2 regions of the Rhizobium sp. NXC14 genome follow, and region 2 is predicted to be linked to the other one. Evidence: predicted binding sites of a transcription regulator. Region 2 holds the regulator's gene; the other holds the start of a gene.

Region 1 (15,928 bases), 2.2 Mb from region 2:
TTTGTCTTCCATCGTATCCATGCTCGTCCTCCATCGTTTTTGAGCGCCGGCTGAATGCCCGGCTGCTTCAAAGACGTATCACGGAAGCATGATCCGACAGTGTCGGCCAATATTTTTGAAAGCAGGATCTCAGAGATCGATGATCGTGCCGCGGCCGTCGTTCCAGACGCGCATCTCCGGCTTGCCGTTGTTTGCCTTGGCGCGCACCGGAGCGGGCTTCATCTTCATCGAAAGCGCGCGTCCGACCATGAACACGGTCAGGATGCCGCCGACGGCAAGCGTCACCGAGAAGGTGAGAAGCAGCATGGCGACAAAGAAGGTGGCGCCGGCCAGCATGAAGAAGATGGAGCGAATGTTCTGCATGGGTTTGAAACCTTTCTACAGAAAGGAATGTGGTCCTTCCTTTTCCTCTCTGCAAGGCAAGCATGGCTTTTTGTTGTCTTGCCGGGCTTTGCGAAGCTTGGCACTAATGGCTGATGAAGCAAACCACACCTCTGCGTTCCTCAAGTCTGCGCCGCTCGGTGCTGAGTGTGCCGGCCATCAATCTGCGGGCGCTCGAAAAGAGCCGCTCCCTTGATTGTGATGCGGTTATTTTCGACCTGGAGGACTCCGTCGCGCCCGAAAGCAAGGGCCAAGCGCGGGAAAATCTGCATGCTTTTTTTGGCGGACAGCCGCTCGAGGGCAAGGAAAGGATCATTCGTATCAATTCTTTGTCATCCGGATTCGGGGCGGCGGATCTCGAGCTGGTCAAGGCGCTTTTGCCCGACGCCGTTCTCCTGCCGAAAGTGGATGGATCCCAGGATGTCATCGATATTGGCGATCTGCTGGCCGATGCACAGGTGCCAGAGGAGCTGCGCATCTGGGCAATGATCGAAACGCCGCGCGGCGTGCTGAACGTCGGGGCGATCGCCGAAACCGGCCGCATGCTGGGGGCGCGGCTCGATTGCCTCGTCGTCGGCCTCAACGACCTGCGCAAGGAAACCGGCGTCCTGCCGCAGCCGGGGCGAAGCTTTCTCGTGCCCTGGCTGATGCAGGTCATTCTCGCGGTCAAGGCTTATGGGCTTGATGCGCTCGACAGCGTTTTCAACGATTTCCGGGATGGCGAAGGTTTCGACGTCGAATGCGGGCAGGGTCGCGCTATGGGTTTTTCCGGCAAGATGCTGATCCATCCCGCGCAGATTGCGGCCGCCAACCGGCATTTCGGTCCGAGTGCGGAAGAGATTGCCGAAGCGCAGGCAATCATATCAGCCTTTGCCGATCCGGCCGCCCAAGGCCTCAACGTCATCAATGCGAACGGCCGCATGATTGAGCGGCTGCATCTTGTCCAGGCCGAAGCTCTGGTTCATAAAGCCCGCCTGATTTCTGCAAGAAAGCCCGCCTGATGAAACTCTACCGCTTCCTGACCGGTCCCGACGACGCTTCCTTCTGCCACAAGGTCACCGCCGCCCTCAACAAGGGCTGGTCTCTGGAGGGCTCGCCGACCTATGCCTTCAATGCCGCAACCGGCGCGATGCAATGCGGCCAGGCCGTCGTCAAGACTGTCGAAGGCAAGGATTACGATCCGGAGATGAAGCTCTCCGAGCAATAGCGCGTTCTGCCGAACGCACGGTTTCAGCGCTCGGCGGCTTCCTCGGCGCTGGCCTCGATCCGCTCCATATCCTCATCGCTCAGCCCGAAATGGTGGCCGATCTCGTGGATCAGGACGTGAGTGATGATATCGCCGAGCGTCTCGTCGTTCTCGGCCCAATAGTCGAGGATGGGGCGACGGTAGAGGCGAATGCGGTTCGGCATTTCGCCGGTTTCCACGGTGAAACGCTCCGAAATTCCCCTGCCTTCGAAAAGGCCGAGCAGGTCGAAAGGCGTTTCCAGCGCCATATCCTCGAAAACGTCGTCATCGGGGAAATCCTCAATCTCGATGGTGAGATTGGTCGTAAGCTGGCGGAATTCATCCGGTAGATGGCTGTAAGCCTCCATGGCCAGCGACTCGAAGGTGCTGATCGTCGGCGCATGGCGGTCCTGCCAATCATCGCTCTGGTCTACGCGGGCCATGAATATTCCTTCCTTTGCGGGCCCATATAGAACCTTTGCCGCCGATTTTCGAGTGCGGAATCAAAGGCAGGAATAAATTCATAAAAAATGATTGTTGACTCTTCTTCAGCTCTCTGGAATCCATAAGAACATAACAGGAACAAGACGGACGGAGTAAACGCCATGGCGCAGAACGCCCTGGCGCGCGAGCGGCTTTTTGCGCTCCGCGAAACCATCGCCAAGCTAGAAGGAAAGCCTGCGCCGGCGCTTGCGGCAGCGGAGCGAGAAGCCATAGCTTCGGAAAAGACCGGAGAGATTCAGGAACGAAACGACCTCGGGCTTCGCCTGCCAATTGGCGTGTCACCGCTCGACGAGGCGATGGAAGGCGGCCTGCCGCTCGACGCGATCATTGAATTTCGCGCTGCAAGTTCCCGCGATGCTGGGGCGGCAAGCGGCCTGGCTATGGCTGTTGTGACGTGGATGCAGAAACAAGAGGAAGATGCCGGGAGGTCTCTGCCGCTGCTCTGGATCGGCGATGCGGTTGGCGCGCTGGAAGCAGGCCGGCCTTATGCCCCAGGGCTTAAGGATTTCGGATTGAAGCCGGAGCGATTTTTCCATGCCGCGCCGCGCAAGCTGGAGGATGCGCTCTGGCTTGCGGAAGCTGCCGTTGAAAGCGCAGCCTTCTCTGCCGTCGTCATGGAGGTGCGTGGCAATCCTCTGCATTTCGGTCTGACCGAAAGCCGTCGGCTTAGCCTCAGGGCGCGTGCCGCCCGCCGTCCGCTTTTCCTCATCCGTCAAGCCGGCGCGGAGGAAGCGAGCAGTGCTGCTTTGCGCCTTCGGGTCGAGCCGGCGCCGTCGAATCTGCGGCCGTTACCGGACGGATCGAAGTTAGCCGGCAGTATCGGTAACCCGATTTTCCGTCTCACGCTGGAGAAGAGCCGACATCCGGCTCCATTCTCCTTCCTTCTGGAGTGGAGCCCCCATGAACGCGAATTTCTTGCCGTCGACAAACCAAGCTTCACTCGGTCTCCAGGCGAAAAATCAGCGCATTCTGGCGCTCAGCTTCCCGCATCTGGCCACAGATCGCATCGCACGCAAGCGCTGGGGGCTTTCCTGGCGTTCGAAAGGGCGTCCTGAAGAACCGCCGCTCGTCTGTTGCGGCAAGCTCAACAACGCCATGCGTTTGACGGCGCTGGACGAATTCGCCGAGAGGTTGGGATTGCGGAAGGATCAAGGCGTTGCCGAAGCGCGCGCCATGTATCCGGCGCTCGATGTCATGGAAGAAGATCCTGCGGCCGACCGCCGGCTTCTGGAAGCCATTGCCGACTGGTGCGACCGTTATACGCCGATGGTGGCGTTCGATGGCAGGGATGGGCTGCTACTTGACATTACCGGTTGCGCTCACCTCTTCGGCGGGGAAAGAGCTCTTCTCAAGGATATACTGTCGCGGCTCTTCCATATGGGGCTCGATGCACGAGGTGCGGTCTCATCGACGCCGGGCCTTTCCTGGGCTGTCTCCCGTTTCGGAAACGGCGGCATCGTGGAAGACGAGGAGACGGAACATGTTTTGATGCCGCTGCCTGTCGCGGCCTTGCGCCTGGAAGAACAGATCGTCGAGGCTTTGAAAAAGCTCGGGCTCAAATATGTCGGCGATGTCATTCATGCGCCGCGGGCGCCGCTCACCCGCCGTTTTGGCCAGGCGCTGCTTCTGCGGCTCGACCAGGCGCTGGGCCGCGAGGAGGAGCCGATCTCGCCCCGGCGTCCCGTCGCCAGTCTTTCGTCCGAACGTCGTCTGATCGAGCCGATCGGAACGGAAGAACAGATCCTTGCCGTCACCGGGCGGGTTGCCGTGTCGCTGAAGCCGTCGCTGGAAGCGCGCGGTGCCGGCGGGCGGGTGTTCGAGCTAGTGCTGTTTCGTGTCGACGGCAGGGTTTTCCGCATTTCCGTCGGTGCTTCGCGGCCGCTTCGCGAGCCGAAGCTCGTTGCAGGGTTATTTTCCGAACGGCTGCATGCGATTTATGACGATATCGATGCCGGCTATGGTTTCGAGATCTTGCGCCTGAATGTGCTGCGGCATGACCCGTTCAACGACATGCAGGGCGATTTTGAAGGTGACCGGCAGGATGAAATCTCTCTTTCAACCTTCGTCGACCGCGTTTCGGCCCGTCTTGGCCGGGATTGCCTGCAAAGTTTTCAACTTCGGGAAAGCCATGTGCCGGAGCGGGCCGTGATCACGGTACCGGCCATGGAGAGCCTACCGGCATTGCAGAAAGTGAAGCAGGACAGCGCGCTTCCTTTTCGTGAGGAGCGCCCTCTGCGGCTCTTTGCAAACCCGGAGCCCGTTGAGGTCGCATTTGCTGAAGTGCCGGACGGTCCACCGCAGACTTTCCGCTGGCGGCGGACACAACATCAGGTAGCAAGAAGTGAAGGACCGGAACGGGTCGCCATGGAATGGTGGATCGATGGGGATGATGCGCAGACGCGCGATTATTTCAGAATAGAGGATGAGTCTGGACACCGCTTCTGGATCTATCGTCAGGGTCTTTATGGTGAAAAACCCGATCCACGCTGGTTCATGCATGGGGTCTTTGCATGAGGGCCGAGCCTGCATTCTTCGAAATCGGCACGAGAACGAACTTCTCGTTCCTCGAAGGTGCCTCCAGCCCGGAGGAGATGGTCGTGCAGGCCGCTCACCTCGGACTCGGCGGTCTCGGCATTGCGGACCGCAATTCGGTTGCCGGCGTCGTCAGGGCACATGCGCAGGCCGAGCAGCTTGAGGAGAGATATAAAAACAGAGATGCGATTTTGGCTCAGGCAGCGAAGGAAGGGAAAAGAGAAGAGATTCTCGATCCTATCCGGATTCAGCCGGGCGCCCGACTCGTCTTTTCCGATGAAACGCCTGATATTCTCGCCTATCCCCGCAATCGGCAGGGCTGGGCGAATCTCTGTCGTCTCCTCAGCGCGGGCAATCTGAAAGAAGAGGCAGTCAAGGGCGCCTGCATTCTGACAGAAGCAGAGCTCATGGAATGGGGCGACGAGATGATGCTCGCGCTCGTTCCGGACCGGAGCCTTATCAGCGATCCTGCCCGCCAGCCGGTGCTTGAAGACTATCTGGAGCGGTTTCGCAAACGGTTCCGCAAGGGATTTTTCATGGCGTTGTCGCCAGCCTATGACGGGCGGGACCGGCAGGCCTTTGCGGTGTTTTCGATGCTGGCCGCCCGAAACCGTGTGCCCTTGATTGCAACCAATCAGCCGCTCTACCATCACCCCGATCGCCGGCCGCTTTCTGATATCGTGATCGCGATCCGGGAACATGTGCAGATCTCGGAAGCCGGATTCCTTCTGGCGCCCAATGCCGAGCGCTTTCTCAAGGATGCACGTGAAGTATCCAGGATTTTCCGGGACTATCCTCACGCGGTCGAGAATACGCAGGTGTTTTTCGCAGGGCTGAGCTTTTCCCTGAACGAGTTGAAACATAATTATCCCGCGGAAAACGATCCCGGCGAAACCCCGCAGCAAACTCTGAAAAGGCTGACGTGGGCAGGAGCGGCAAAACGTTATCCGGATGGTATTCCCGAGAAAGTGGCGCAGCAGATCGAGTATGAGCTGAAACTCATCGGCGACAAGAATTATGCCTCCTACTTTCTGACGGTTCACAAGATCATCCAGCACGCTCGTTATCAGATTGGTGTGCTCTGCCAGGGGAGGGGGTCGGCAGCGAATTCGGTCATTTGCTTTTGTCTTGAAATTACCGAAGTCGATCCTCAAAAGAGCACGCTCCTCTTCGATCGCTTTATTTCGATGGACCGGGACGAGCCGCCTGATATCGATGTCGATTTCGAGCATGACAGGCGTGAAGATGTCATCCAGCATATTTATGGAAGGTATGGCGTCGCGCATGCCGGGCTGACGGCAGCCGTCACCAGCTATCGCACTCGTTCGGCAGGCCGCGAAGTCGCCAAGGCTTTCGGCCTGTCGGAGGATGTTCAGTCGGCCATCAGCAGTCTCGTCTGGGGCTGGTCGGAAGACAATCTCTCGGAGCGGGATGCGAAGGCGGCTGGCCTCGACATCAAAAATCCAGTGACGCGCAATGTGCTGAAATATGCATCGGAACTCCTCGGTTTTCCGCGTCACCTCACACAGCATGTCGGTGGCTTCGTCATCACGCGGGACCGGCTCGACGAAGTGGTGCCGATCATGAAGACGGCGATGCCGGATCGATACATGATCGAGTGGGACAAGGACGATCTCGACAATGTCAAGATTCTCAAGGTGGATGTTCTGGCGCTCGGCATGCTCACCTGCCTGCGGAAAGCTTTCTCGCTGCTTGAACTGCATTATGAGATCAAGAAGACGCTCGCCGATCTCGGCAATAGGGAGCATGGAGAAGAAGGCGAGCCGGTCTATGACATGATGGGCCGCGCCGATACGGTCGGGGTTTTCCAGATCGAAAGCCGGGCGCAGATGAGCATGCTGCCGCGTCTGAAGCCCAGGCGCTTTTATGATCTTGTCATCGAGGTGGCGATCGTCCGGCCGGGACCGATCCAGGGCGACATGGTCCATCCCTATCTGAAAAGACGGGAACAGACGAAAAGGAATATTCCGATCGAATATCCGAGTGAGGAGCTGAAGACGGTTCTTGAAAGAACTCTTGGTGTGCCTTTGTTCCAGGAGCAAGCCATGCAGATTGCAATCACTGCGGCAGGCTTTGCGCCAGCGGAGGCGGACCGGCTTCGACGCGCCATGGCAACGTTTAAAAGAACCGGCACGATCGGCAATTTCGAGACGCGTTTCATCGAGGGGATGACGACAAACAAGCGTTACACCAAAGAATTTGCGCAGCAATGTTTCAATCAGATCAAGGGTTTCGGTGAGTATGGATTCCCCGAAAGCCACGCCGCCTCCTTCGCGCTGCTGGTTTATGCCTCCTCGTGGATCAAAGCCTATTATCCCGATGTCTTCTGTGCGGCGCTGCTGAATTCACAGCCGATGGGATTCTACGCGCCGGCCCAACTGGTACGGGATGCACGAGAGCATGGCGTGAAAATCCTGCCGGTCGATATCAACCAGTCGGACTGGGATTGTACCCTGGAAGAGGCCGCCTTCGATCATACGGCCATTGATTTTCGGCATCGTGAAATGCGGGAAATCATCAGGACACGACATGCGGTACGGCTCGGCCTGCGGCAGATCAAGGGTCTTTCGTCCACCGATATGCAGTTGCTCGTCGACAATCGTGGAGGAGGTTACGCGTCGGTGCGTGATCTCTGGCTGCGTTCCGGGCTGCAGAAATCCGTCATCGAGCGACTGGCGGATGCGGACGCCTTTCAATCCATCGGACTATCGCGTCGCGAGGCGCTTTGGGCGGTACGGGCTCTCGATGTGAAGAGCGCAACGGAGGAACTGCCGCTTTTCGGGCAAGTGCGCCATATCGATCTGCAGCCCGAACCTCAGGCAAAGCTGCCGGATATGCTGCCGGGAGAGCAGGTGATCGAAGATTATCGCTACCTGTCGCTGTCGCTGAAGGCGCACCCCGTATCTTTCCTGCGCGACGATTTGCGCAATGCTCGCGTAACACGCAATGTCGACTTGCTGCGCGTCGCGAACGGGCAGCGGGTGACGATTGCCGGCCTGGTGCTGGTGCGGCAGCGACCGGGATCGGCCAGCGGCGTGATCTTCATGACACTGGAAGATGAAACCGGCGTTGCCAATGCGATTGTCTGGCCGAAAATTTTCGAAAAATACCGGTCGGTCGTCATGGGTGCGCGGTTGGTGAAGATCTTCGGAAAACTGCAAAGCCAGAGTGGCGTGATTCATACTGTCGTCGAGCATATCGAGGACATGACGCCTTCCCTTGGTATCCTGCAGCGCGAGGCCTGCCGTTTCGGCGCTTGCGAACGCTCGGACGAGGTATTGCGGCCCGGCGGCGACCAGCGGCAGCTTGGCGATGCGCGCAAGAGGATGGGGCGAGAGACGGCTGCCGCAAGCCGGCATACGGATGTGGCGGAAACCGCCGATGTCATGCCACGCGGCCGGAATTTTCATTGAAACGCGTCGCGCTGCCCTGACTTATCTCCACGTCTTTTGTCGTGCATGTCATCGCCTCCGAAGCGAATATTAGAAAATTTGCAACAGGCTCCGCCTAACGTGCCTTGCAGGGAAGCGGACTCGAATTTTTTCTTGACAGCAACCATCTTCTTTAGCAGAAAACACGATAGTCAGTGTCATGTTTGGAAATGAAGACGTGCTTGTCTGCAGCTGCAATTACATAACCGACAAGGAAATCCGGGAGGTTATCACCAACCTTCTCGACGAAGATTGTTGGCAGCTTATCGTGCCTGCGAAGGTCTACCACGCCATGGAAAAACGCGGCCGTTGCTGCGGCTGCTTCCCCAACGTGGTCGACATCATCATCCAGACGACCGAGGAATATCACGCCCGTCGCCACTCGACGGAGGCCGAAATATTTGATTTCATGTCGCGCTTGAAGCAGTTCCATGAGGAAAACAGGAGAGCGGACATTGAAAGGCGACAAAAAGGTCATCGAGCGGCTTAACGAGGCATTGTTCCTCGAACTCGGTGCGGTCAACCAATATTGGGTTCACTATCGTCTTCTCGAAGATTGGGGCTACACCAAACTCGCCAAGAAGGAACGCGCCGAGTCCATCGAAGAGATGCATCATGCCGACCGGCTTGTCGCCCGCATCATCTTCCTCGAAGGTCATCCCAATCTGCAGACCTTGGCCCCTCTGCGTATCGGCCAGAACGTCAAGGAAGTCCTCGAGGCCGACCTCGCCGGCGAGTACGACGCCCGCACGGCCTACAAGAAGTCGCGCGATATCTGTTATGACGCCGGCGACTATGTGTCGATGAAGCTGTTCGAAGAGCTGCTGGCCGATGAAGAAGGCCATATCGACTTCCTCGAAACGCAGCTCGATCTGCTCGAAAAAATCGGCGAAAGCAAATACGGCCAGCTCAACGCCGATTCCGCCGACGAAGCCGAATAAGCTCCTACCAGATGCCGGCCGCGTCAGGGCGGCCGGCACTCCCGTGCTCGCCGCGCCCAAATCGGAAGCATCCCGGTCTGATCAGTCCTCCGATTTCAATGCTGTCAGATGCTGGAATTCGGCGATCACCTGGTCATAGACGGCGCGTTTAAAGGGGACGATCAGGCTAGGTAGCTCCTGCATCGGCTTCCATTCCCAGGCATCGAATTCGGGATCGTGGCCGCCGGGGGGCGGGTTGATGGCGATCTCGTTCTCGTCGCCCTCGAAGCGGAAGGCGAACCAGCGCTGCGTCTGACCGCGGAATTTTCCTTTCAGTCCGATGCCGATCAGCGTCGGCGGCAGATCGTAATTGATCCAATCGCTTGCCTCGGCGAGCAGCGTCACCGTCCTGATGCCGGTTTCCTCATAGAGCTCGCGATAGGCGGCATCCAGGGGATCCTCGCCCTTGTCGATGCCTCCCTGGGGCATCTGCCAGAGCTGCGGCGAGCCGTCATATTCGGAATTGCCGTCAGGGATGCGTCGGCCGGCCCAGACCAGGCCATCGCGGTTCAGGATCATCACGCCGACGCATGGGCGATAGGGCAGATCCTCGGCTTTCACGGTCGCTTGGCTCATCTTCTTCTCCGTTGAGACATCATCTCAGGGGTTTTTGGGGTCGTTGGAAAGCGCCGCGACGCCGACGATCTCGATGCCGCGCATCGAAGCCTCCTCGCTCCACTTGGCAATGGCGTCGACGCTTTCGTCAAAAGCCGAGGCGATGCCGATCGCCTGGCCGTTTTTGCGTGCGATGCGTTCGAGCTCGTCGAGTTTCTTCAGGATGGCGTCGACATTAAGCTGGCCGTCGAGCTGCAGATCGGCAAAGGCATAGGGCAGTTCGGTCCCCTTGGCGACATCCGCCGTCTTCGACTGCGCCGACGTCCCGTCGTCGAGGAAGAGCAGGCCGCGTTTGCCGATATCGCGCATCACGGGTTCCATGGCGGCAGGGTCGGAAAGGAAACGCCCGCCGAGATAGTTCATGATACCGGTGTAATTGGTGATCTCGCCCATCGCCTTGTGCAGGTTCTCGATGTTGCGGGCGATCGGCTTTGAGGTCAGCAGGGTCTCCGGGCCCGGATCATTGGCCGGATAATCAAAGGGTTCAAGCGGCACCTGAAGAAGGATTTCATGGCCGCCGCGGCGAGCCTCCTGCATCCAGCGCTGGAGGCTGTTGCCGCTTGCGGCAAAGGCCAGCGTGATCTCCTCGGGCAATTCGGCGATGGCGCGCTGCGTTCCTGTCTGGCTGAGCCCAAGGCCGCTGACGACAATGGCAATGCGCACACCGCGGGCGCCGGACGAGGGGCGGGCATACTGATCCATCGGCCGTCGGCCGTCGGGACCGACGATCGGCAGCCTGCCATAGGCCGAATCCTCGAGCAGTGTCTCGTTCGGCAGCGCCGCCATGCGCGGATCCTGGCCGACCTGCATGGCATCGACCAATACCGGTCCGCTGCCGTCGCGGGGACGGGGGCTGTATTTGGTAACGACGGAGCCGTCGCCGGTAACCATCTGCTCGACATTGGCGCCCGAACGCGGTTGCGCGCGTGGCATTCCATCCGCCGCCTGGCCGGCCGGCGTCTGCGCTGGTTGAGGTGTGCTGGAAGAGGGCGCTGCCGCTTGCTCGGTTGCCGGCGTTTTTTTGCGCTCGAGCCCGTCGCCGCGAAAGGCCGTATAGAGAGAGAAGCCGCCTATCGCGAAAAGGCATAGACTGGCGGCAATGCGGCCGAGGCGCAGCACTCCCGGCCGCCGACTGCCGGTTTTGCGGTTGCGCCCCAAAGGCGCATGCAGGTCCGTTCCCAATTTTCTCGCCCGCTCCAAACCGGGAAACAGCAGAAAGGGTCAAGGCCGGGCGAGTGCCCGGCCTTGCAATGATCGATTACTTGGCGACGACGGCCTTGTCCGGGTTCGGCGGGAAGGCCGGGTCGGTCTTCTTGCCGCGCAGCAGGTCGAGCGCGTAGTTCAGCTGAACGTCGTCCTTCGGGTCTGGCGGCACATAGGCAACGGAGCCTGAACCCTCGTCGGTTTCGCTCTGGCCCTTGATGTGGCCGCGCAGGCTGGATTCACCCTCCGTCACCATCTTGCCCTGAAGTTCCTCCGGCAGCGGCTCCTCGACCTTAATGTCGGGTGTGATGCCGGTGCCCTGGATCGAGCGCCCCGACGGCGTGTAATAGAGCGCCGTGGTCAGGCGTAGCGCGCCGTTTTCGCCGAGCGGGATGATCGTCTGGACGGAACCCTTGCCGAAGGAGCGGGTGCCGAGAACGGTGGCGCGACGAAGATCCTGAAGGGCGCCGGCGACGATTTCCGATGCGGACGCCGAACCGCCGTTGATCAGCACAATAACCGGCTTGCCGTCCGTCAGATCGCCCGGGCCGGCATTGAAGCGGCGGGTTTCATCGGGATTGCGGCCGCGGGTCGAAACGACCTCGCCACGCTGCAGCAGGGCATCGGAGACATTGATCGCCTGGTCGAGCAGACCGCCCGGATTGAGGCGCAGGTCAAGGACGTAACCCTTCAGCTTGTCGGCCGGAACGGTGTCCTTGATCTTCTTGATCGCCTTCTCCATGTCGGGATAGGTCTTTTCGGTGAAGGAGATGATGCGGAGATAACCGACATCGTCCTCGACGCGCGACTTGACGGCCTGGACCGCGACAACGTCACGGACGATCGTCAGCTCGATCGGCTTGTCGGCGCCCTTGCGGATCAGCGTCAGCTTGATTGGGGTGTTGACGGCGCCGCGCATCTTCTCGACGGCGTCTTCCAGCTTCAGGCCGCGAACGGACTGCCCGTCGATCTCGGAAATGTAGTCGCCGGCGAGAACACCGGCCTTGGCGGCGGGCGTGTCATCGATCGGCGTGATGACCTTGACGAGCTCGTCTTCCATCGTGACTTCGATGCCGAGACCGCCGAACTCACCCTTCGTCTGGGTGCGCATATCTTCGGCGTCCTTCGCATTCATGTAGCTCGAATGCGGGTCGAGCGAAGACAGCATGCCGTTGATGGCGTTTTCGATCAGCTTGTCTTCGGCCGGCGGCGTGACGTACTGCGCGCGCACGCGTTCGAAGACATCGCCGAATACCGACAGTTCCTTGTAGGTGGAGGATCCGGCTGCTTCTGCCGGCACACCTGCCGAATAAATGACGCTCATCGCGGTCGCACCCATCAATGCGCCGACCAGAACAAGAGAAGCCCTACGAATCATTGCGTGCCTTTCCAGTGTCCTTGGCGGTCCACCACGGTCGGGAATCGACCGGTTTACCGTCTTTTCGAAATTCAATGTAAAGCGTTGGCCGGTCCGTTTCCAGCGCCAATGCAGTTGCGCTCGCCACTCTTTTCGCTCCCATCATGGCGAGCGGTTCACCAGAGAAAACGAATTTTCCCTGACGGGTATTGATGGTATCCATTCCCGAGAGAACCAGGTGGTATCCGTCGCCCGCGTCGAGAATGATCATCTGACCGTAACTGCGGAAAGCGCCGGCAAAAACCACCAGCCCGTCTGCCGGGGCCGTCACCACTGTCTCCGGGTTGGTGGCGACCGTCATTCCCATGGCTTCATGCCCCGTGCCATCGGCATCGCCGAACTGGCGCAGGATATCGCCTGCCACGGGCAGTTCCAATTTCGCCCTCAAATCTGCGAAGGGATATGCGGGCGCAATGCGGTTTTTATCGGGCACGCCGCTCTCGGCCAGCGCCTTGGCCTGAGCCCGCTGCTCGTCCGTCAAGAGCTTGCGGTTCTCCTCGGCCTGACGGGCCGCGGCGGCCGCTTCGCGTACCGAGGCGATCTCGGATTCCATCGAGGCGACGAGGCCTTCGAGGCTGGTCGCCTTGCCCGCGAGTTCCTCGGACCGCTTCTTCTCGGCCTCCAGATCAGCGGCGTTGCTGCGGCTGAGCTTGTCGTTTTCGGCAAGCAGCAGATCCATGCGCCGCTCTTCCTCGATGCTGTCGGTCATCGTCGCCGTCAGCTGGCTCTTCTCGGCGGCGCTTGCCGTCTGTAGCGCGGCCAGGCTTGCGAGATCGGCGGCGAGCTTGTCGGTTTCCTTGCGGATGCCGGGAACGACGGCGCCGAGCAGGATGGCGCTGCGCACGGATGCGAGCGCGTCGTCCGGGGTGACGAGCAAAGCCGGCGGCGGATTGCGGCCCATGCGCTGGAGTGCCGCCAGCACCTCGGCCAGCAGGCCGCGGCGTTCGTGCAAGGAACGGCGGATGCCATCCTCCTTGACGCCGAGGTCGGCAAGCTTCTTCTCGCTCTCAAGGATCTGTTTTTCCAGCCGCTTGCGGCGGGCGGCGGAATCGATCAGCGCCTGGCGAATGCTCTGCGTGCTCTTTTCCAGATTGGCGATACTCTGCTGGAGTTCGCTCACCTTATCGGAGGAGAGGCTGATTGATTTCGACAGGGTTTCGAGTTCGGCGCGGGTCTGATCGCGTCTGGCGGCAAGTTCAGCGGCCGGATCGGGCGGCGGTGCCTCGGCGGGCGGCGGGTGTGAAGATTGCGCCGCTTCCGGGGCGGCATCCTGGGCCAGAACTGAAAACGGGCTTGTCGAGACGAGGATGACCGCAACACCGAAACCGGCCGCAAGTGCCGGCAAAATCATGCGGTGTCGCCTGGTTGGAGTTGTCGTCATGCGTGTCAGGGCACTCTCTCAAATCGCGCGGAGACTAAGCTGATTTGGCACGCTTTGCCAGAAAGTTTGCAGGAGAAAGCCTGCCTGCGCAAAACACGGCTGCGTGACAATGCGACGCATAGCCGAGCAATGGACTAGCCTGAATAGTCAGACGCGGTGATAGGGGTGGCCGGACAAAATGGTGACGGCGCGGTAGAGCTGCTCGGCGATCAGGGTGCGCACGAGTTGATGCGGCCAGGTCATCTTGCCCAGGCAAAGCGTGGCGTCGGCCCGGTCGTAAAGGCCGGGATCAAGGCCGTCGGCTCCGCCGATTGCAATCGTCAGCTCACGTATGCCCTGGTCACGGTAGTTTCCGAGCAGCTTGGCGAAGGCTTCACTGTCGAGCGCCTTGCCGCGTTCATCGAGAAGGATGAGAACGCTGCCCTCGCTCAGCGATTTCAGCAGCATCGCCGCCTCTTCTCGCTTTCGAGTCTCCGCATTGGAGGCCCGGCTTTCACCGACTTCAGCAACGCGGGTGAATTCGAGGCCGACAGCAGAGCCGGCCTTGGCAAAACGATCGAGGTAACGGGCCACAAGATCCTTTTCGGGGCCGGACTTCAGCCGTCCCACCGCAAAAAGACCAATTCGCATTTCCCCGCTCCTGCTCGTGACGGCATTTCAGGCACACGATACACCGCGGCCGGCTTCTCATGTTTCCCGGCCAGTCAAATGCCGCATCTCAGGCGCCGGGCGATGCCGGCCCGCCTGTCAGTGCCGTGTCTCTTCATCCATATCCGGAGCCGCCCACATCTTTTCGATGTTGTAGAACTCGCGGATTTCGGGACGGAACACATGCACAATGATGTCACCCGTGTCGATCAGGATCCAGTCGCCGCCTTCCTGACCTTCGACGCGGGCCGTACCGAAGCCTTCGTCCTTGAGATCGGTGAGCAGGTGATCCGAGATCGCCAGGACGTGCCTGTTCGAGCGGCCGGAGACGACCACCATGTAGTCTCCAAGCGCCGATTTTCCGGCAATGTCGATCGTGACGATATCTTCAGCTTTGGAGTCCTCAAGGCTGGTGAGGACGGCTTCTAAGGCGCGGGCAGCGGCATCGGCGCCACGTTCCGCACTCTTCGGGACAACGGCGAGCGTTTTTCCCTTGGCGTGTACTGTTGTCAGTTTTTTCCCTTTCCTGGAATGACAAACCATGCACAACACGAGATCCGATTAAGACCGGATCATGGTTAAGATAGGCATCAAACCATTAATGTTTCAAGACGTGCTAAGGTACAGAGCCGCCGAAAATCCGATCTGGTGTCAGAATTGAAGAATGTTGCCGCCGGGGCTGCTTGTGCGGTCGGTGTACAGTTTCCGTACCGCGGCGTAAAGTGCGGCAAATTCCTCGATTTTCCGATTCGATGACCGACTCAGCCGTAAAAACACCTGTTCCCGTCCTGCGAATCAGCTTTCCGAATGAGCACCGCCTCGGTCACGGCAAGATGGAGCTGCTGGAGCATATCCGCGCGACCGGGTCGATCTCGGCGGCCGGGCGGGCGATGAACATGTCCTATCGCCGCGCGTGGCTGCTCGTCAGCGAGATGAACCGGATGTTCTCAGAACAGGTGGTGGAGCCGCAGCGCGGCGGCCAGAAGGGCGGCGGCGCGGCATTGACGCCGTTCGGCGAAGAATTGCTAGCGCGGTTTCGCCGGATGGAACAGACGGTGCGGGAGAGCCTTGCCGAGGATCTCGCCTGGCTCGAAGCCAAGCGCAACCTGCCGCTTGGCGAGCACGGCTGATCAGCTCTCCAGGGCAACCGTCTTGATGATGGCGAAGACGATCTTGCCGCGCCGAAGATCGAGGCGCTCGCAGGAAAGCGCGGTGATGCGGGAGAGAACGGTATCGCCGTCGCAATCGAGCCGGATTTCGACTGTTCCGTCGTCGTCCGGCGCCATGTCTTCGATTTTGCCTTCAAGAATGTTCAGCGCGCTCATGCCCTCGGGCCTTGCTGTCGCCAGCATGACATCGCGGGAAGGAATGCGGATGCGCACCGGTCTGCCTGGTGCGAGGGCGGTGCCGGGAATATGCAGCCGGTTGGATTTCAGGGCGACGATCGACAGGCGGTGGCGCGCATCGAAGCTCTCGACCGTGCCTTCGAGCAGCGCCCCCACCTCTTTCCGGTCGGAAGCCGCAGAGGGATGGCTCAATATGTCGACTGCGGGACCTGTCGCCTCCACCTTGCCGTCGTGCATGACGACG
Region 2 (15,928 bases):
TGAGATGCTGGACCGTGTCGCCGGCCTCAGGGCCGCCGGACGGATCTCGCCGCGCCGCCGCGGCGTGCTCGTCAAGCTCTGCAAGCCGCAACAGGATATTCGCGCCGACCTGCCGGCGATCGGCGTTGCGACAATCCTGAACGCTGCGAAAGCCGGCCTTGCCGGCATCGCAATCGAAGCCGGTCGCTCACTGGTGCTTGATCGGGCCGCGGTCATCAGCGCCGCCGACGAGGCTGGGTTGTTCGTCTGCGGCATCGATCGCGGTCTGCCGGCATGGGGGGTCGAATGAACGGGACGCCGCTGAAGATCGCCGTCATTGCCGGTGAAGTGTCGGGCGATCTGCTCGGGGCCGATCTCATCGCGGCGCTCAAGCGGATTTACAGCGGACCGGTGGAGCTTGTCGGCGTTGGCGGCGAGGGGCTGCAGGCGGAAGGTTTGAAATCCCTGTTCGATTTTTCCGAGCTGTCGATCATGGGCATCACCCAGGTGCTGAGCCGGCTGCCAAGGCTGTTTGCCCTGATCCGTCGCACCACGGCTGAGATCGTCGCTGCAAAGCCGGATATCCTTGTCATTATCGACAGTCCCGATTTCACCCATCGCGTCGCCAAGCGCGTGCGCACCGCGTTGCCCGATCTGCCTGTTGTCAATTATGTCTGTCCGAGCGTCTGGGCCTGGAAGGAATATCGCGCCACGCGCATGCTCGGCTATGTCGATCACGTGCTTGCCGTCCTGCCCTTTGAACCGGCAGCCATGCAGCGCCTCAATGGGCCGGCGACGACATATGTCGGGCATCGTCTGGTCGCCGACCCAGCGCTGCTGGAGACACGTCGCCTGCGCGTGGGAAGGCAGCCAGGCAACGGCCCGATCCTGCTCCTTCCCGGCTCGCGCTCCTCCGAGATCCAGAAGCTTCTGCCTTATTTCGAGGTCGCCACGAATGAAATCGTCGCCCGTAATGGGCCGACACGCTTCATTCTGCCGACCATAATGCACAGGCAAGCGCTCGTCCGCGAAATGACGGCGGGCTGGGCGGTAAAGCCGGAGATCGTCGTCGGCGCGCAAGCAAAATGGAAAGCCTTTGCCGAGGCCGATGCAGCCATGGCGGCGTCTGGAACCGTTATTCTCGAACTCGCACTTGCCGACGTTCCCGTCGTCTCCGCCTATAAGGTCGACTGGATCATGCGCATGCTGACATCGGGCATCAAGACCTGGACCGGCGCGCTGCCGAATCTGATCGCCGATTACCCGGTCGTGCCGGAATATCTGAACGATGTCGTCCGCGGCGCAAGCCTTGCACGCTGGATGGAAAGGCTGTCGGCCGATACCTATCAGTTGAAGGCCATGAAGGAAGGCTACGAGCTCATCTGGCAGCGCATGCAGACGGAAAAGCCGCCCGGCGAACAGGCCGCCGAAATCCTTCTCGACGTTTTGGAAAAGAAAAAACCCGGCCATTCCTGACCGGGTTTTTTTGAGCTCTGAAGCGATCAGCGCTTCGAAACCGGGATGTAGTCGCGCTTGGGTTCGCCGACATAGAGCTGGCGCGGACGGCCGATGCGCTGTTCTGGATCCTCGATCATCTCGTTCCACTGCGCGATCCAACCGACGGTGCGGGCAAGGGCGAAGAGCACTGTGAACATGGTGGTGGGGAAGCCCAGCGCCTTCAGCGTGATGCCGGAGTAGAAGTCGATGTTTGGATAGAGCTTCTTCTCGATGAAATATTCGTCGGTGAGCGCGATGCGCTCCAGCTCCATCGCCACTTCCAGCAACGGATCGTCCTTGATACCGAGTTCGCCGAGCACTTCATGCGTCGTCTTCTGCATGATCTTGGCGCGCGGATCGTAGTTCTTGTAGACGCGGTGGCCGAAGCCCATCAGGCGGAACGGATCGTTCTTGTCCTTGGCGCGGGCGATATATTCCGGAATGTGGTCGACCGTGCCGATTTCCGTCAGCATGTTGAGCGCTGCTTCGTTGGCGCCGCCGTGCGCGGGGCCCCATAGGCAGGCGATGCCGGCGGCGATGCAGGCGAACGGGTTGGCGCCCGATGAACCCGCGAGACGGACGGTCGAGGTCGAGGCGTTCTGTTCGTGATCGGCATGCAGGATGAAGATGCGGTCCATCGCGCGGGCAAGCACCGGATTGACCACATATTCCTCGCAGGGGACGGCAAAGCACATGCGCAGGAAGTTCGACGCATAGTCGAGATCGTTCTTCGGGTAAACGAAGGGCTGACCGATATGGTATTTATATGCCATGGCGGCAAGCGTCGGCATCTTGGCGATCATGCGCAGGCTGGCGACCATGCGCTGGTGCGGATCGGTGATGTCTGTGGAGTCGTGATAGAAGGCCGACAGTGCGCCGACGCAGCCGCACATGACGGCCATCGGATGTGCATCGCGGCGGAAGCCGGTGAAGAAGCGGCTCATCTGCTCATGCACCATCGTGTGGTGCGTGACGCGATAGTCGAAGTCCTTCTTCTGCGCGGCCGTCGGCAGTTCGCCGTAGAGCAGGAGGTAGCAGACTTCCAGGAAATCGCCGTGTTCGGCCAGCTGCTCGATCGGATAGCCGCGGTGCAGCAGCACGCCTTCGTCACCGTCGATATAGGTGATTTTCGATTCACAGGATGCGGTCGAGGTGAAGCCCGGATCGTATGTGAAGGAAGCGGTGTTCTTGTAGAGGGCACCGATGTCGATGACGCTCGGGCCGATCGTGCCGCTTTTAACGGCGAGGTCGACTGATTTGTCACCGATTTTTATTGTAGCGCTTTGATCCGTCATGCTGATCCTCCGAAATGTCGGTGGCGCCACAAAAGCGCCATAGGGGTTAAGCGTCCTTTCCGATAGCTATATGATCGCAACGCTAATGCCAAGTTACTGTGACGGCATTTTGTGCATTGCGGTATCACCTTTTAGGCACTGCAGCGATGAGCCGCACGCATAACGGAAGCTGATGATTCGACAGCCCTTTTGCCGCTTAAGATTTCCCCTCATATTTCAATCGATTATCCTTGCCGTATTTACTTGAAGGTTGCATTCTGGCGACTTCGGGGGGTGATCTTGGGCGGCGCATGCAGGAATTGACGACAGCCGAATTGCGGCCGGAAGCGGGCGTCGGCCTTGCCGATCCGCCGGATTTTCCTGCGCCTGCGGTGGTGACTCAATCGGTAAGGACGCAGTCGCAGACCCCCTTGCGTCATCGGCTACTGGCCGCCGCCTGGCAATCGCTGCCTGCCGGAGCCTGCATGCTGGGCGAAGAGGCCGATCATGGCCGAATGCTGCTGTTCTCGCCGGTCTTCCTCGGAGCCGGATCGGCCTTCTGGTTTCTTGCGGCATCGGATTTGCCCCTCGTTCCATCGCTGCTCTGCTTGCTGGTGTCGGCGGCCGCGGTTTTCCTCACCGGTCCCAGCCGGCCGGCCTTGCGCGCAAGTTTCATGGCGCTGGCACTTTTCGCGGGCGGCATGCTCTCGGCTCAGTTTGAGAGCTGGCGGGCTTCGACGGTGATCCTCGATTCATCCGTGACGACCGCGGTGACCGGCCGGGTCGAACGCCGGGAAGGCGACGGCCGCGGGCGCTGGCGCTACATTCTTGCCGTCACCGGCACCGAGGCTCCGGAGCTGAAACGGCCGCCGAGACGCATCACCGCGATCGTCCGGGGCGCCGATGCGCCTTTCGAGATCGGCGACATCATCACCGGCAAGGCACGGCTGACGCCGCCGGCGGGCCCCGCACTTCCCGCGCTCAACGACTTCTCCTTCGGTGCCTATTTCGACGGCATCGGCGCCAACGGTTTCTTCTATGGTGCGCCGGAGAAACTCGACTTGGAGGCAGGCCTGCAGGCGGCCAGCTGCACGTCGGAGGCTCTGCTCGAATGGCTCTACCGGCTGCGCAGCAGCATCGGCGACCGCATAAGATCGATCCTGCCCGGCGATACCGGCGCTTTTGCCGCTGCCCTGGTGACGGACGAACGGTGCGCCATATCGCACGCGACGACGGAGGCGCTGCGCCAGTCCGGCCTTGCCCATATCGTCGCGATCTCTGGCCTCAACATGGCGCTGTCGGCTGGCATCTTCTTCGTCGGCTTTCGGATGCTGCTCAGCCTCTTTCCCGGCGTCGCCCAAGCCTATCCGACAAAGAAGATCGCCGCTGCCGGCGCGCTCATCGCCGTCACCGCCTATTACCTGATCTCCGGTTTCGGGGTTTCGGCCGAGCGCGCCTTTATCATGATGGCCATCATGCTGATTGCCGTCTTCTTCGACCGGCCGTCGATCAGCCTGCGCAATGTCGTTCTCTCCGCGCTCATCATCATCGCCATTTCACCTTCGGAAGTATTGGGACCGAGCTTTCAGATGTCCTTTGCCGCCACATTGGCCTTGGTATCGGGCTATCAGTTGTGGAAGGACAGGCGTGTCCGCGAAAACGCTTTTCTGAAACTGCCGATCATGAGGCCGGTGGTTGCCGTCGCCGGTTTCTTCGGCGGCGTCTTCCTGACCTCGCTGATCGGCGGCTTTTCCACCGCATTGTTTTCGATTGAGCATTTTCATCGCCTGACGGCTTACGGCCTGCCGGCAAACCTTGCGACGATGCCGATTATCTCCTTCATCGTCATGCCGGCCGGATTGTTGGCGATGTTGCTCATGCTTTTCGGTTTGGACGCTCCGCTCTGGAAGGTCGTCGGATTCGGCCTCGATCTGGTGATTGCGGTTGCCAAGACGGTGTCCGGCTGGGGCGGTGATATCGGCATCGGCCGCTTGCCCGCCTGGTATTTCGCAGTGGCGGTGGCAGGCTTTCTGCTGCTGACGCTGCTGCGCACTCGGCTGCGCCACGTCGGCACCTCGATCATCGCCATCTCTACGCTCATCGTGCTGCTTCTGCCGGTTCCCCGGCCGCCGGATCTGCTGATTTCGGAGGATGGCAGTCTGGTTGCGGTCGTCGCGGCTGAGGCAATAGCTTCCAACCGTGAAAACCCGCCGGATTTCATATTCGACCAGTGGCAGAGAGCGCTGGTGCTGCCGACACATGATCCGCCGAAGATGCTGGATGGTCCGGCCATCCCGCCGGAAGGAGAAGGCCGCCGTGTCAGGCTTTCCCGCGATCAGCAGAACGAAGCGAGTGCGGCGATGCGGGCAGCCGCAGCAGGCGGTGAAGCAAACCGTTTTTCCTGCGTCAAGAAGGCTTGGTGCACATCAAGACTTGGCAATGGCCATATCGTCACCGTCATCGACAATGCCGCCTATCTCGGCCCGGCCTGCGATACGGCCGATATCGTCGTGACCTCGGTCCGTCTGCGTTTCAACAGCTGCCGTTCAGGTGGCACGCTTTTCACCGGCGAGACGCTGCGTAGGACCGGCTCGCTCGAATTGCGTTTCGCCGATGCCGGCCTGGAGGTCGCCACCGCATTCGATGCTTTGTCGCGACCATGGATGCGCCATCGCGCCTATGATTGGCGCAATGATCGTTTTACCGATTCCAGCCCATCCGGCGTCAGTGATAGCGACGGATGAGGCCGACGAGCTTGCCCTGCACCTTGACCCGGTCGGGCCCGAAGATGCGGGTCTCATAAGCCGGGTTGGCGGCCTCGAGCGCGATCGAGGCGCCCTTGCGGCGGAAACGCTTCAGCGTTGCTTCCTCGTCATCGACGAGGGCAACGACGATGTCGCCGGGACTGGCGGTACTGCCGTTGCGAATGATCACGGTGTCGCCGTCGAAGATGCCGGCGTCGATCATCGAATCGCCTTTGACCTCCAGCGCATAGTGCTCACCGGAGCCGAGCATATCTGAAGGAACGACGATATCGTGGGTGTTGTTCTGGATCGCCGAGATCGGAACGCCGGCGGCGATACGTCCCATGACCGGCACGGAGACGGAGTTGCCATTGTCGGCGACCGGCTTTGGCGCAGCGGGGGCGGCGACCGGCTGGGGCTTGCCGAGGCTGCCCTCGATGACGCTCGGCGAAAAACCGCGACGCTGAAGACTGGGGTTATAGGCCTCCGGAAGCTTGATCACCTCGAGCGCCCGGGCGCGGTTCGGTAGGCGGCGAATGAAGCCGCGTTCCTCAAGCGCCGTGATCAGGCGGTGAATGCCGGATTTCGAGGCGAGATCCAGGGCATCCTTCATTTCGTCGAAAGAGGGAGGAACGCCGGATTCCTTCATGCGCTCATGGATGAAAAGGAGAAGCTCCTGTTGTTTGCGCGTGAGCATCGACGTCAGACCCCGTGATTGAAACAAATCCAGAACGGACACTATATGTTCCATATGTGTTCCGCAAGTAGCTAAATTTCCGTAAAAGTTCACGTCAACTCGTGGAGATTTTTATTTTCATTTGCCGGATTGGCGCACATGTCTTGCATTGAGGGAGGTGCTGTCGCACATCTCTTGCCGGTTTCAGGAGGGATATTCATGAACGCGCATTCCGCCAGGTCGCACCCGCTGGATCATGTCGTGCTGCCCGTGGTCAATATCGATCTGGCGCGTGAGAGGCTTGGCAAGCTCGGTTTCACCGTCGCCGCCGATGCACGCCATCCCTTCGGAACGGAGAATGCCTGCGTCTTTTTCGCCGACAAGACCTATCTGGAGCCGCTTGGCGTGGCGAGTGTCGACGAGAGCGAGGCAGCGGCCCGCCAGGGCAACGTCTTCATCGCCCGCAATCGCGCCTTCCGTTTCCGCTGCGGCGAGGAGGGACTTTCTGCGCTGGCCTTCCTCAGCGAGGATGCCGACCTCGATCATAAGCGCTTCGTCAGCAACGGCGCGAGCGCCGGTGAGATGTTGCAGTTCAGCCGGCCGATGCGGATGCCGGACGGTTCGGAGAGCGTCGGCAGCTTTAAGCTGGCCTTTGCAGCTGATTTGCGCGCCCCCGATTTCTTTCTCTTTACTTGCCAGCGCATCAATTCGTTCCCTACAGATCGCGCCGCGCTGGAGACGCACGCCAATGGCGTGATCGGCATTGCCGAGATCGCACTTTGTGCACCGGACCCGGCGGCATTCGCCGCCTTCGTCGGGCTCGCGATTGGGCAGGCGGCGGTGGAGAAAACCGGTTTCGGCGTGAATATCGCGGCATCGAATGCAAAGATCAGCTTGATGACGCCGGAAGGGCTGGAGGCCTATTTCGAAACCGCTGTCTCATCAGCCGATCGCGGCCTGCGGGGGCGGGCAATCCTCTTCACCGTCATCGATCTTGCCGTGACAGAAGCGCATTTGGGTGCTAACGGGATCACATTCACACGCAAGAACAATCGCATTCTGGTGAAGCCCACGCCCGGGCAGGGTGCGCTCTTCGCCTTCGAGGAAACACGATGAGCACCGACACGAATTCCGAAGTCAGGATCGGCGAAGGCGAAGGCCAGGTGACTTTTTCCAATACTGGCCGCTTGTCGCTGATCGCCGGTCCATGCCAGATGGAGAGCCGGGATCACGCCTTCATGGTCGCCGGCACGCTGAAGGAGCTTTGCGGCAAGCTCGGCATTGGCCTCGTCTACAAGAGCTCCTTCGACAAGGCGAACCGTACCTCGCTCTCGGCTGAACGCGGCATCGGCCTGGAAAAGGGCATGGAGGTCTTTGCCGACCTCAAGAAGGAATTCGGCTTTCCCGTCATAACCGACGTCCATACGGCCGAGCAATGCGCCGAGGTGGCCAGGGTGGTCGATGTTCTGCAGATCCCGGCCTTCCTCTGCCGTCAGACCGACCTTCTGATCGCCGCCGCCAGAACCGGCCGCGCCGTCAATGTCAAGAAGGGCCAGTTCCTCGCCCCTTGGGATATGAAGAACGTTCTGAAGAAGCTCAACGCCAGCGGCAATCCGAATGTGCTCTTGTGCGAGCGCGGTGCCTCCTTCGGCTACAATACGCTGGTTTCCGACATGCGTTCGCTGCCGATCATGGCGGCGATGGGGGCTCCCGTCATTTTTGACGCCACCCATTCCGTGGCGCAGCCGGGCGGGCAGGGCGATTCCTCCGGCGGCCAGCGCGAGTTCGTGGAAACGCTGGCGCGCGCGGCAGTGGCGACGGGAATTGCCGGCGTCTTCGTCGAAACCCATCAGGATCCCGACAACGCACCGTCCGACGGGCCGAACATGGTCTATCTCAAGGACATGCCGCGACTGCTTGAGAAGTTGCTTGCCTTCGATGCGATCGCCAAGGCCTAACGTTCAACAGGCTGACATGATCGTGGTTTAGGCCACGATGCAATACCCCTTCGAAGGCGGGAAATTGCGCCATTGTAATTTGCACGCCTTCGATTATGACAGGCTTCGAACGACTTATCACCCACTGAGCAGGAAGAACCCATGACTGCAATCACCGATATCATCGCCCGCGAGATCCTCGATAGCCGTGGCAACCCCACCGTCGAAGTCGACGTCTATCTCGAAGACGGCAGCATGGGCCGCGCGGCCGTTCCCTCGGGCGCCTCGACGGGCGCACATGAGGCGGTCGAGCTGCGCGACGGCGGCAAGCGCTACCTCGGCAAGGGCGTCGAAAAGGCGGTCGAGGCCGCCAACAGCGAGATCTTCGACGCGATCGGCGGCATCGACGCCGAAAATCAGATCCAGATCGACAACATCATGATCGAGCTCGATGGCACGCCGAACAAGTCGCGCCTCGGCGCCAACGCCATCCTTGGCGTCTCGCTCGCCGTCGCCAAAGCTGCGGCCCAGGCATCCGGCCTGCCGCTTTACCGTTACGTCGGCGGCGCTTCCGCCAGCCTCCTGCCGGTGCCGATGATGAACATCATCAACGGCGGCGCTCATGCCGACAACCCGATCGACTTCCAGGAATTCATGATCCTGCCGGTCGGCGCCGATTCGATCGCCGACGCCGTGCGCATGGGTTCGGAAGTTTTCCATACGCTCCGCAAGGAGCTTGCCGCGCAGGGCCACAACACCAATGTCGGTGACGAAGGCGGCTTCGCTCCCGGCCTGAAGAGTGCGCCCGAAGCCCTCGACTTCATCATGAAGTCGATCGAGAAAGCCGGCTACAAGCCGGGCGACGACATGTGCCTCGGCCTCGACTGCGCCTCGACGGAATTCTTCAAGGACGGCAAGTATGTTCTGGAGGGCGAAGGCCGCACGCTCGAGTCGGGCGCCATGGCCGAATATCTGGCCGAGCTCGCCGGCAAATACCCGATCATCTCGATCGAAGACGGCATGGCCGAAGACGACTGGGAGGGCTGGAAGGCGCTGACCGATCTGATCGGCAAGAAGACTCAGCTCGTCGGCGACGATCTCTTCGTCACCAACTCGGCCCGCCTTCGCGACGGCATCCGCATGGGCGTCGCCAACTCGATCCTCGTCAAGGTCAACCAGATCGGCTCGCTGACGGAAACGCTTGATGCCGTTAACACGGCGCATAAGGCAGCCTATACCGCCGTCATGTCGCACCGCTCCGGAGAAACGGAAGATTCGACCATTGCCGATCTCGCCGTTGCCACCAACTGCGGCCAGATCAAGACCGGCTCACTGTCGCGTTCTGACCGTCTCGCCAAGTACAATCAGCTGATCCGCATCGAGGAGGGCCTAGGCCCCCAGGCCCAATATGCCGGCCGCTCGATCATCAAAGGCTAATCCGATCTGATTTGCAATGCTCGACCCGCGCCTCACCGGCGCGGGTTTTTTCTTGCCGGCGGTTACGGTCAATGAACGGTTAATCTCTGCGCGTTATGCTGAACGAATTGGTAATGCGTTCAAGAGCATGCGTGTATGTGGACAAAGCATCATAAGAAGAGAAAGCTCGGCCGCTTCGTCATCCCGGCTATGACGGTCGCCTTCCTTTCCTATTTCGGTTATCATTGCATCCATGGCGATTATGGCCTGCGGGCGACGGAGACGTTCGAGCGTCAGCGGGTCGCGCGCGAAAGAGAGCTTGCCGTCCTGAAGGCGAAGCGCGAACATCTGGAAAGCCAGGTGGCGCTGCTGAGTGACGGCTCGCTCGACAAGGACATGCTGGACGAAAAGGCGCGATATCAGCTGAATATGTCGCGTGCGGACGAGATCGTCATATTCAAACATTATTCCAATTAACCGGAATCGGGTTAATTGGAATTTCTGATTTATTTCCAATAACTTAGCGTCGAATACGAGCCATGCAATTATGGCATTGCTGTGGTCATATTTCTTCCCTATGGTACGCGCCACCGAGAAACGACAAACCCATAGGGAGGGTTGAATGGCGCCGCGAAAGACCGCGACCGTTTCCAGCCGCAAAACTGCAGCAAAACCAGCAGCCAAAGCATCGAATGGAGGCCCAGTAGCCGACTTCGATCGGGATGAGGAACTCAAGGCCTATCGCGAGATGCTACTGATCCGCCGCTTCGAGGAGAAGGCCGGTCAGCTTTACGGCATGGGCTTCATTGGCGGCTTTTGCCATCTCTATATCGGTCAGGAAGCTGTCGTCGTCGGCATGCAGATGGCGCAGAAGGAAGGCGATCAGGTCATCACCGCCTATCGCGACCACGGCCACATGCTGGCAACCGGCATGGAGGCGCGCGGGGTCATGGCGGAACTGACCGGGCGCCGTAGCGGCTATTCCCACGGGAAGGGCGGCTCAATGCACATGTTCTCGAAAGAGAAGCATTTCTACGGCGGTCACGGCATCGTCGGCGCCCAGGTTTCGCTCGGAACCGGCCTTGCCTTTGCAAACCACTACCGCGGCAACGGCAATGTCGCCATCGCCTATTTCGGCGACGGCGCTGCCAACCAGGGCCAGGTCTACGAGAGCTTCAACATGGCGGCTCTCTGGAAGCTGCCGATCGTCTATATCGTCGAAAATAACCGCTACGCCATGGGCACCTCGACCGCCCGTGCCACCGCTCAGTCGAATTACTCGCTACGCGGCTCCGGCTTCGGCATTCCCGGCATTCAGGTCGACGGCATGGACGTTCGCGCCGTCAAGGCGGCGGCCGACGAGGCGCTCGAACATTGCCGCTCCGGCAAGGGCCCGATCATTCTCGAAATGCTGACCTATCGTTATCGCGGCCACTCCATGTCCGATCCGGCGAAATATCGCACAAAGGAAGAAGTGCAGAAGATGCGCTCCGAACAGGATCCGATCGAGCAGGTAAAGGCACGCCTCATCGAAAAGGGCTGGGCTTCCGAAGACGATCTGAAGGCGATCGACAAGGATGTTCGCGACATCGTCGCCGACAGCGCCGACTTCGCACAGGCCGATCCGGAGCCGGATGCATCCGAGCTCTACACCGACATTCTGCTCTAATCGGGGAGGGAACCCATGCCTATCGATATCCTCATGCCCGCCCTCTCTCCGACGATGGAAGAAGGCACGCTGTCCAAATGGCTGAAGCAGGAAGGTGACAAGGTCACTTCTGGCGACGTCATCGCCGAAATCGAAACCGACAAGGCGACGATGGAAGTCGAAGCGGTCGACGAAGGCGTCATCGGCAAGCTGCTGGTCGACGCCGGCACCGAAGGCGTCAAGGTCAACACCAAGATCGCCGTGCTGCTGCAAGATGGCGAATCCGCTTCGGACATTTCAGCCGCCAAGCCGGCCGCCGCTCCGCAGGTGCCCCAGGAAGAGAAGCCGACCAACACCGGTTCTGCTTCCGCGCCGCTTCCGGCCGAGCCGAAGGCCGTCGTTCCGAACGACCCGGAAATCCCGGCCGGCACCGAAATGGTTTCGATGACCGTGCGCGAAGCACTGCGCGACGCCATGGCCGAAGAAATGCGCGCCAGCGACGACGTCTTCGTCATGGGTGAGGAAGTCGCCGAATATCAGGGCGCCTACAAGGTCACGCAGGGCCTGCTGCAGGAATTCGGCCCCCGCCGCGTCATCGATACGCCGATCACCGAGCACGGCTTTGCCGGCGTCGGCGTCGGTGCCGCCATGGCCGGTCTCCGCCCGATCGTTGAATTCATGACCTTCAATTTCGCCATGCAGGCGATCGACCATATCATCAACTCGGCCGCTAAGACGCTGTATATGTCCGGCGGCCAGATGGGCGCTCCGATCGTCTTCCGCGGCCCGAACGGTGCCGCCGCCCGCGTCGGCGCCCAGCACAGCCAGGACTATGCCGCCTGGTACAGCGCCATCCCCGGCCTGAAGGTCGTCATGCCGTACACGGCATCCGACGCAAAGGGTCTGCTGAAAGCGGCGATTCGCGATCCCAACCCGATCATTTTCCTCGAAAACGAAATTCTCTACGGCCAGCACTTCGACGTGCCGAAGCTCGATAATTTCGTCCTGCCGATCGGCAAGGCGCGGATCCATCGCCAGGGCAAGGACGTCACCGTCGTCTCCTTCGGCATCGGCATGACCTATGCGACGAAGGCGGCCGCCGAACTCGAACAGCTCGGCATCGACGTTGAGCTGATCGACCTTCGCACCATCCGCCCGATGGATCTGCCGACGGTTATCGAATCTGTGAAGAAAACCGGCCGCCTCGTCACCGTCGAGGAAGGTTATCCGCAATCCTCCGTCGGCACCGAAATCGCCACCCGCGTCATGCAGCAGGCCTTCGACTATCTCGATGCGCCGATCCTGACGATCGCAGGCAAGGACGTTCCGATGCCTTACGCCGCCAATCTCGAAAAGCTGGCGCTTCCGAACGTCGGCGAAGTCGTCGATGCGGTGAAGGCTGTCTGCTATAAATAAGGGGAGGGTATTTCGATGCCGATCAATATCACGATGCCCGCCCTCTCTCCGACCATGGAAGAAGGCAATCTTTCCAAGTGGCTGGTCAAGGAAGGCGACACGGTCAAGTCTGGCGATGTGATCGCCGAGATCGAGACCGACAAGGCGACGATGGAAGTCGAAGCCGTGGATGAAGGCAAGGTTGCCAAGCTGGTCGTCCCGGCCGGCACCGAAGGCGTCAAGGTCAATGCGCTGATCGCCGTTCTCGCCGCCGATGGCGAAGATGTTGCCGCTGCCGCAAGTGGTGCAGGTTCCGCCGTCCCGGCCAAGGCTGACGCCGCACCTGCGCCGAAGGCCGACGCTGCGCCGGCGAAGGCTGAGGCAGCTCCGGCCACGGCACCGGCGCCTGCCGCTGCACCCGCAGCCGGTTCATCAGGTGGCAACCGCACCTTCTCTTCGCCGCTCGCCCGCCGGCTGGCCAAGGAAGCTGGTATCGACTTGTCGGCCGTCGCCGGTTCCGGTCCGCATGGCCGCGTGATCAAGAGCGATATCGAAGCTGCCGTTGCCGGTGGTGGCGCCAAGGCTGCTGCCGCTCCCGCCGCTGCTGCTGCTCCTCAGGCTGCAGCCGCGCCGGCTCCGGCCGCCGCGCCGAAGGGTGCCTCGGAGGAAGCCGTGCTCAAGCTCTTCGAGCCGGGCTCCTACGAGCTTGTGCCGCATGACGGCATGCGCAAGACGATCGCCCGGCGGCTGGTCGAATCCAAGCAGACGATCCCGCATTTCTACGTCAGCGTCGATTGCGAGCTCGACGCTCTGATGGCGCTGCGCGCCCAGCTGAACGATGCGGCGCCGCGCAAGGACAACGCTCCGGCCTACAAGCTCTCGGTCAACGATATGGTCATCAAGGCCATGGCGCTGGCGCTGCGCGACGTTCCGGACGCCAACGTCTCCTGGACCGACAACAACATGGTCAAGCACAAGCACGCCGATGTCGGCGTCGCCGTGTCGATCCCCGGCGGCCTGATCACGCCGATCATCCGCAAGGCCGAGCAGAAGACCCTGTCTATCATCTCCAACGAGATGCGCGATCTCGGCAAGCGGGCCAAGGACCGCAAGCTGAAGCCCGAGGAATATCAGGGCGGCACCAGTTCGGTGTCGAACATGGGCATGATGGGCGTGAAGAACTTCGCCGCCGTCGTCAACCCGCCGCATGCGACGATCCTCGCGGTCGGCGCCGGCGAGCAGCGGGTGATAGTCAAGAACGGCGAAATGGCGATCGCCACCGTGATGTCGGTGACGCTCTCGACCGACCATCGCTGCGTCGACGGCGCGCTCGGCGCCGAGCTGCTCCAGGCCTTCAAGGGCTATATCGAAAACCCGATGGGCTTGCTTGTCTGATAGCGAAGCGGAGGCGGAAATGACCAAGACCGTTCTTTGCTATGGTGACTCGCTGACCTGGGGTCATGACCCTGAGACAATCGGCCGTCATGAGTACAAGAACCGTTGGCCGAGCGTGCTTCAGGCAGCGCTCGGCAGCGAGGCGCGTGTTATCGCCGAAGGGCTGAACGGTCGCACCACCGCTTTCGACGACCACCTCGCCGATTGCGACCGCAACGGTGCGCGCGTCCTGCCGACGATCCTGCAGACGCATGCGCCGCTCGACCTCGTCATCCTGCTGCTCGGCACCAACGACATGAAGCCTGTTGTGGCTGGCTCCGCCTTTGCCGCCTGCCAGGGCATCAGCCGGCTTGTGCGACTGATCCGCAATCACGCCTGGCCCTTTGAATTCGACGGGCCGGAGATCCTGATCGTAGCGCCGCCGGCGATCTGCGCGACCGGCAATGTGCCCTTCGCCGCATCCTTTCCCGGCGGCATCGAGGAATCGGCAAAGCTTGCAACGCTCTATCGCGACCTTGCGGACGAGCTTGGTTGTGGCTTTTTCGATGGCAATTCTGTCGCCAAGACCACGCCGATCGACGGCATTCACCTCGATGCGGAAAACACGCGGGCGCTCGGGCGCGGGCTGGAATCGATCGTGCGGATGATGCTGGGGATCTGAAAAACTGGTTCACCGGCAGTCTCGGCGCGCTTATCGCCATATGCGCGGCATCGGCCTCGGACGCAGGCTGCTGGACATCCGAAAGGCTGGTCGCCGCCAGTCAGGCTGGTCGCAGCAAGCGATAATGAGGCGGCTTTGTCGCTTATGTAAGAAACGGATTCTCGGAGGGCTGCCCGCGCTGATGCCGTGCCGCTCTTCGAAAACAGCAATAGGCACGCGTGGGTGCTCATGACCCGCAGCGCAGCATAGCAAAGGCAGGAAACACATGGCTGAATCCTACGACGTCATCATCATCGGCTCCGGTCCCGGCGGCTATGTCGCCGCCATTCGCGCGGCCCAGCTCGGGCTTAAGACGGCGATCGTCGAGCGCGAGCATATGGGCGGCATCTGCCTGAACTGGGGCTGCATACCGACGAAGGCGCTGTTGCGTTCGGCCGAGGTGCTCGATCACGCCAATCACTTCAAGGATTTCGGCCTCGTTCTTGAAGGCACGGTGAAGCCGGATGCCAAGGCCGTCGTCGGCCGCTCGCGCGCTGTTTCCGCCCGTCTCAACGCCGGCGTCGGTTTCCTGATGAAGAAGAACAAGATCGACATCATCTGGGGCGAAGGCAAGCTGACAAAGCCCGGCGAGATCGTCGTCGGCAAGTCGTCGAAACCGGTAGTCGAGCCGCAGCACCCGCTGCCGAAGAATGTCAAGGGCGAGGGCACCTATACCGCCAAGCACATCATCATCGCGACTGGCGCCCGTCCGCGCGCGCTGCCCGGCATCGAGCCCGACGGCAAGCTGATCTGGACCTATTTCGAGGCGCTGAAGCCGGATGCGCTGCCGAAGTCGCTGATCGTCATGGGCTCGGGTGCGATCGGCATCGAATTCGCAAGCTTCTATCGCTCCATGGGCGTCGACGTCACGGTGGTGGAAGTGATGCCGACCATCATGCCGGTCGAGGATGCCGAAATCACCGCCATCGCCCGCAAGCAGCTGGAAAAGCGCGGCCTCAAGATCTTCACCAGCGCCAAGGTGACCAAGGTCGAGAAGGTGGCAAACAGCATCACCGCCCATGTCGAGACTGCAGACGGTAAGGTCCAGCAGATCACCGCCGACCGGATGATTTCGGCTGTCGGCGTTCAGGGCAATATCGAAAACCTCGGCCTGGAGGCGCTCGGCATCAAGACCGACCGCGGCTGCGTCGTCGCCGACGGTTACGGCAAGACCAATGTCGCGGGCATCTATGCGATCGGTGATGTCGCCGGCCCGCCGATGCTGGCCCACAAGGCCGAGCATGAGGGCGTCGTCTGCGTCGAAAAA

The links. Region 2 encodes LexA, which represses DNA repair genes until DNA is damaged. Its sites were predicted from a motif close to TGTTCNNNNTGTGTTCNG; they were not measured.
Region 1: the regulator LexA is predicted to act here: its motif matches at 2,174-2,191, upstream of NXC14_RS21640 (metallopeptidase family protein).

The regions. Positions count from the first base shown of each region.
Region 1 is NZ_CP021030.1:4,429,228-4,445,155, reverse strand. Features, by position in the region: gene NXC14_RS21660 (glyoxalase/bleomycin resistance/extradiol dioxygenase family protein) at 1-21, opposite strand, end outside; gene NXC14_RS21655 (hypothetical protein) at 130-363, opposite strand; gene NXC14_RS21650 (CoA ester lyase) at 477-1,382, shown strand; gene NXC14_RS21645 (DUF1737 domain-containing protein) at 1,382-1,588, shown strand; gene NXC14_RS21640 (metallopeptidase family protein) at 1,612-2,049, opposite strand; gene NXC14_RS33465 (hypothetical protein) at 2,212-3,165, shown strand; gene NXC14_RS21630 (DNA polymerase Y family protein) at 3,206-4,624, shown strand; gene NXC14_RS21625 (error-prone DNA polymerase) at 4,621-8,076, shown strand; partial or broken gene NXC14_RS21620 ((2Fe-2S)-binding protein) at 8,176-8,584, shown strand; gene bfr (bacterioferritin) at 8,550-9,035, shown strand; gene NXC14_RS21610 (RNA pyrophosphohydrolase) at 9,117-9,650, opposite strand; gene NXC14_RS21605 (divergent polysaccharide deacetylase family protein) at 9,675-10,871, opposite strand; gene NXC14_RS21600 (S41 family peptidase) at 10,948-12,270, opposite strand; gene NXC14_RS21595 (murein hydrolase activator EnvC) at 12,260-13,660, opposite strand; gene rlmH (23S rRNA (pseudouridine(1915)-N(3))-methyltransferase RlmH) at 13,838-14,320, opposite strand; gene rsfS (ribosome silencing factor) at 14,438-14,881, opposite strand; gene NXC14_RS21580 (winged helix-turn-helix domain-containing protein) at 15,091-15,468, shown strand; gene modC (molybdenum ABC transporter ATP-binding protein) at 15,469-15,928, opposite strand, start outside.
Region 2 is NZ_CP021030.1:2,089,070-2,104,997, forward strand. Features, by position in the region: gene NXC14_RS10310 (LpxI family protein) at 1-289, shown strand, start outside; gene lpxB (lipid-A-disaccharide synthase) at 286-1,455, shown strand; gene gltA (citrate synthase) at 1,482-2,771, opposite strand; gene NXC14_RS10325 (ComEC/Rec2 family competence protein) at 3,062-5,494, shown strand; gene lexA (transcriptional repressor LexA) at 5,475-6,191, opposite strand; gene NXC14_RS10335 (VOC family protein) at 6,390-7,286, shown strand; gene kdsA (3-deoxy-8-phosphooctulonate synthase) at 7,283-8,128, shown strand; gene eno (phosphopyruvate hydratase) at 8,270-9,544, shown strand; gene NXC14_RS10350 (septum formation initiator family protein) at 9,680-10,000, shown strand; gene pdhA (pyruvate dehydrogenase (acetyl-transferring) E1 component subunit alpha) at 10,146-11,192, shown strand; gene NXC14_RS10360 (pyruvate dehydrogenase complex E1 component subunit beta) at 11,208-12,587, shown strand; gene NXC14_RS10365 (pyruvate dehydrogenase complex dihydrolipoamide acetyltransferase) at 12,603-13,961, shown strand; gene NXC14_RS10370 (SGNH/GDSL hydrolase family protein) at 13,981-14,622, shown strand; partial or broken gene NXC14_RS33945 (GNAT family N-acetyltransferase) at 14,625-14,871, shown strand; gene lpdA (dihydrolipoyl dehydrogenase) at 14,888-15,928, shown strand, end outside.